2 regions of the Rugamonas sp. FW305-51 genome follow, and region 1 is predicted to be linked to the other one. Evidence: predicted binding sites of a transcription regulator. Region 1 holds the regulator's gene; the other holds the start of a gene.
The links. The regulator HrcA, encoded in region 1, represses chaperone genes, less so after heat shock. The targets are predictions, from matches to a motif close to TTAGCACTCNNNNNNNNNGAGTGCTAA.

Region 1 (2,466 bases):
GTTCGGCCGCGCCAAGCCGGATCCCGCCATCTTCCTGGCCGGCTGCGCCGCGCTGGGCGTGGCGCCCGAGGCGGCCGTCTACGTGGGCGACGACCTCAGGCTGGACGTGGCCGGCGCCCAGCAGGCCGGGCTGCGGGCCGTCTGGCTCAACCGCAGCGGCAGCGACGCCCACCTGGAACTGGGCATCACGCCGGACGCCATTTGCGCCACGCTCGACGAATTGGAGGACTGGCTGCATCAACTGGCCGCAGAATGATGGCCCAACCCTGCCGCGAGCGTGCATAATAAGCAGGTGACCCAGTTAGTGGCCGGCCCGCGCCGGCATAGAGAAATATGCAACTCGATACCCGCGCCCAAACCCTGCTCAAAGCCCTGATCGAGCGTTACATCGCCGACGGCCAGCCGGTCGGCTCGCGTGCGCTGTCCAAGATTTCCGGCCTCGACCTGTCGCCGGCCACCATCCGCAACATCATGGCCGATCTGGAAGAGCTCGGCTATGTGGCCAGTCCCCACACTTCGGCCGGGCGCGTGCCCACGCCGCGCGGCTACCGCATCTTCGTCGACACCCTGCTGACGGTGCAGCATCTGGACGAGCACGCCGTGGAAGCACGCATGAGCCTGCAGGCGCCCCAGCCCCAGAAAATGATTTCCAACGCGGCCCAGATGCTGTCGTCGCTGTCGCAATTCGCCGGCGTCGTGCTCAGCCCGCGGCGCGAGTCCGTGTTCCAGCAGATCGAATTTCTGCGCCTGTCGGAAAAGCGCATCCTGCTGGTGATCGTCGGCCCCACGGGCGACGTGCAGAACCGGCTGCTGCTGACGGACGCGGACTACACGCCGGCCCAGCTGATCCAGTCGGCCAACTACATCAACCAGAACTATGGCGGGCTGGCGTTCGACGAAGTGCACCACCGGCTGCAGGGCGAGCTGCGCCAGTTGCGTGACGACATGGGCCGGCTGATGCAGGCGGCCGTGGAAGCGGGCAGCGAAGCGATGGCCGACAGCTCGGACGACATGGTCATCGCCGGCGAGCGCAACTTGCTGTCGGTGAGCGACCTGTCCTCGAACATGACGTCGCTGCGCCAGATGTTCGACATGTTCGAGCAGAAGACGGGATTGATGCAGCTGCTTGACGTATCGAGCAAGGCCAGCGGGGTGCAGATCTACATCGGCGGCGAATCGAACCTGGTGCCGATGGACGAGATGAGCGTGGTGACGGCGCCTTACATGGCCAACGGCAAGATCGTCGGCACGCTGGGCGTGATCGGTCCCACGCGGATGGCCTATGAGCGCGTGATCCCCATCGTGGACATCACGGCCAAGCTGCTGTCGAACGCGCTCAGCCACCACTAAAGCAAAACGGGGACGGACTCCGGTTTTAGAAAACCTGGGACGGACTCCGGTTTTGGGAAAACCGGAGTCCGTCCCAGGTTTTTTTTGTCAGTGCTTGTGCGGGCAGGCCGTCTTGACGCAGTTGCCGTAGATGGCCAGCGCGTGCTCGGCGATCTTGAAGCCGCGCTCCTGGGCGATCGTCTGCTGGCGCTGCTCGATTTCAGCGTCGAAGAACTCTTCCACCCGGCCGCAGTCCAAACACACAAGGTGGTCGTGGTGGGAACCTTCATTGAGTTCGAAAATGGCCTTGCCCGTCTCGAAATGGTTGCGATTCAGTAATCCAGCCTGCTCGAACTGGGTCAGCACGCGGTAGACGGTGGCCAAGCCCACATCCATGTTGTCAGCCAGCAAGATTTTGTAGACGTCTTCTGCCGTCAGGTGACGCACGGGGCTGCTCTGAAAAATATCCAGGATCTTAAGGCGGGGCAGGGTCGCTTTCAGGCCGCTGGCCTTGAGGTCGGTAGGATTGTTACTCATGTTTGTTACTCGAATGTGGTTCATGTGCTTTATGATATAGCGTTTTGGCACTTCTGCTCAATCCAATTGAGGACACTTATGCGCGTCACCCAGGCTTTACCGCAGTCTTTGTTGCACCGAATTTCACGCCGCGCACCGCTGCTGGCCGCTGCCGCTTGCGTCGCGCTGGCCGCTGCCGGCTGCGCCAGCCGTACCCCGCTGGGCGAAAAGCTGAGCGAAGCCAAGCAGGAAAGCGCCCCCGTGTCGGCCGACGGCGCCCAGACGACGACCATCACCCAATTCCAGAAGTTCATGTGGTTCTTCTCGCCCTATCGTCCTGATATTCAGCAAGGCAACTTTGTTTCTGAGGAAATGTTGGCGCAACTGAAAATCGGCATGACGCGCGACCAGGTGCGTTTCATCTTCGGCACCTCGCTGGCGTCCGACATCTTCCACGCCGACCGCTGGGATTATCCATTCCGCTTGGCCAAGGGCAATGGCGAAATCACCACCAGCCGCGTGACCGTGTTCTTCAAGGACGGCAAGGTCGACCACTACGAAGGCGGCCATCTGCCCACCGAAAAAGAATACATCGCCCGCATCGCCGGCCCGGCGCCCGTC
Region 2 (2,466 bases), on a different contig from region 1:
GGACGGCCGGCTTTAGCGACTTGTTCCAGTACCGGCAGCAGGTCACGGATGTTGGAGATCTTCTTGTCGCACAGCAGCACGAACGGGTTTTCCAGGATGGCGACTTGCTTTTCCTGGTTGTTGATGAAGTATGGCGACAGGTAGCCGCGGTCGAACTGCATACCTTCCACGATGTCCAGCTCGTCGTTCAGCGACTTGCCGTCTTCCACGGTGATGACGCCTTCCTTGCCCACTTTTTCCATCGCTTCAGCGATGCGCTCGCCGATCGAGTAGTCGGAGTTGGCCGAGATCGCGCCAACCTGGGCGATTTCCTTGGTGGTGGTGCATGGACGGGCGATGACGGCGATCTGCTCGACGGTGGCGGCAACGGCCTTGTCGATGCCGCGCTTCAGGTCCATCGGGTTCATGCCGGCGGCCACGAACTTCATGCCTTCGCGCACGATGGCCTGGGCCAGCACGGTCGCGGTGGTGGTGCCGTCGCCGGCGTTGTCGCTGGTGCGGGAAGCAACTTCCTTGACCATTTGCGCGCCCATGTTCTGCAGCTTGTCTTTCAGTTCGATTTCCTTGGCAACGGATACGCCGTCCTTGGTCACGGTAGGGGCGCCGAACGAGCGCTCCAGCACCACGTTGCGGCCTTTCGGGCCCAGGGTGACTTTGACTGCATTGGCGAGGATGTTGACGCCTTCAACCATTTTGGCGCGCGCTGCGTCGCCGAAGATTACTTCTTTAGCTGCCATGTTGTTTCTCCTGAATTTCGTGGATTAAGTAGGGACGCGGACCAATTACTTGGTGACGATCGCCATGATGTCTTCTTCGCGCATGACCATCAGTTCCTGGCCGTCGATCTTGACGGTCTGGCCGGCGTATTTGCCGAACAGGACGCGGTCGCCTACTTTGACGTCCAGCGGACGCACTTTGCCGTCTTCGAGAATCTTGCCGTTGCCGACGGCGAGCACTTCGCCTTGATCCGGCTTTTCTGCAGCCGCATCAGGGATGATCAGGCCGGACGCCGTTTTGGTTTCCTGGTCCAGGCGTTTGACGATGACGCGATCGTTCAAGGGGCGAAGGTTCATACAAAACTCCTATCAATGGATTGTTGCTAAATGAGTCACAAAGGCTGTTTTTATCGTTGCAACAGCGGGAAATCGTTGTTAGCACTCCTCGCTAACGAGTGCCAATTATAGGGACGGTGTTGGGCTATTTCAAGACAAACTTGTCAAACTATCGACGCGGGCCGGCTCAGGCGGCCGGCAGGGGGAGGCGCAAGCACACCTGGCCCGGGCCAGGCCCGATCAAGGCCAAGGTGCCGCCGTGGGCCTTGGCGATGTCGCGCGCCAGCGACAATGCCGGCCCCACGCCCGGCACGCGGCGCTGCCGGGCCTGGTCGGCCAGGTAAAAACGGTCGAACCGGCGGTGCCAGTGCTCGGGAGAAATACCGGCCGACGCGCCGGCCAGCGCGATGCACCTGTGCCGGCCTTGGCGGCGGGCCGCCGGCCCCGGGGCCGGCATCAAGCGCCCCGGCTTTCCCGTCCATCGGCGAAGTGATCGAAGATCAGGCCGCGCAGCCATTTGTTGGCAGGGTCCTTGTTGTACTTGGCGTGCCAGAACACGTTGATATTAATCTCGGGCAGTGACAACGGATGCGCCACATAGCGTAAGCCGAACGGCTCCACGCACGCCATCGCGTAGCGTTCCGGCACAGTGGCGATCATCGTGCTGTTGGACAGGATGTGGCCGACCGCGACAAAGTGGGGCACGGTCAGGCCGATGTTGCGCTTGATGCCGTGCCGTTCGATGGCCTGGTCGGCGATGGCGTGGCCGGTGCCGGTGGAGACCACCGTGACGTGGTCCGCGTCGCGGAAGTCCTCCACCGTCAGCACCTTGTTGTCGAGCGGGTGCCCCTTGCGGAACATGCACACATAGCGCTGGTGGAACAGGCGCCGTTGGAAATAGCCGGACTTCAGCTGCGGCAGCAAGCCGATCGCCAGGTCCACGTGGCCCGCTTCCATTTCATCCTGCAGGTTGACCGCCGTATTGCGCACCGTGCTGACCGTCACCCCGGGCGCATGCTGGCGCAGCACCTGCATCAGGCGCGGCAGGAAGTAGACCTCGCCGATATCGGTCATGCCAAGCGTGAACCTGCGCTTGCTGCTGGCCGGGTCGAAGTGCGAGACCTCATTCAGCGCATCGTGGATGGTCGACAGCGCATAGCCGACAGGCTCGGCCAACTGCAGCGCGTACGGCGTGGGCTCCATGCCGCGCGCGGTGCGCACGAACACCTCGTCCCCCAATAACAGGCGCAGGCGCTTGAGCGCGTTGCTGACGCCCGGTTGCGTCATGCCCAGCGCCTCTGCCACCTTCGAGACCCGCCGTTCGGCGAGTAATTGCTTAAACACGAGCAGCAGATTGAGATCGACGTCTTTCAGTTCCATGGCTTGAGTAGTATTGCTGGCAGTGATTTGATGC

Region 2: the regulator HrcA is predicted to act here: its motif matches at 1,152-1,178, upstream of groES (co-chaperone GroES).

The regions. Positions count from the first base shown of each region.
Region 1 is NZ_JBYSZG010000007.1:51,016-53,481, reverse strand. It holds gene AC3WOS_RS07375 (HAD family hydrolase) at 1-256, shown strand, start outside; gene hrcA (heat-inducible transcriptional repressor HrcA) at 334-1,350, shown strand; gene fur (ferric iron uptake transcriptional regulator) at 1,438-1,866, opposite strand; gene AC3WOS_RS07360 (outer membrane protein assembly factor BamE) at 1,945-2,466, shown strand, end outside.
Region 2 is NZ_JBYSZG010000017.1:55,266-57,731, forward strand. It holds gene groL (chaperonin GroEL) at 1-737, opposite strand, end outside; gene groES (co-chaperone GroES) at 783-1,073, opposite strand; gene AC3WOS_RS13840 (hypothetical protein) at 1,240-1,509, opposite strand; gene AC3WOS_RS13845 (LysR family transcriptional regulator) at 1,509-2,432, opposite strand.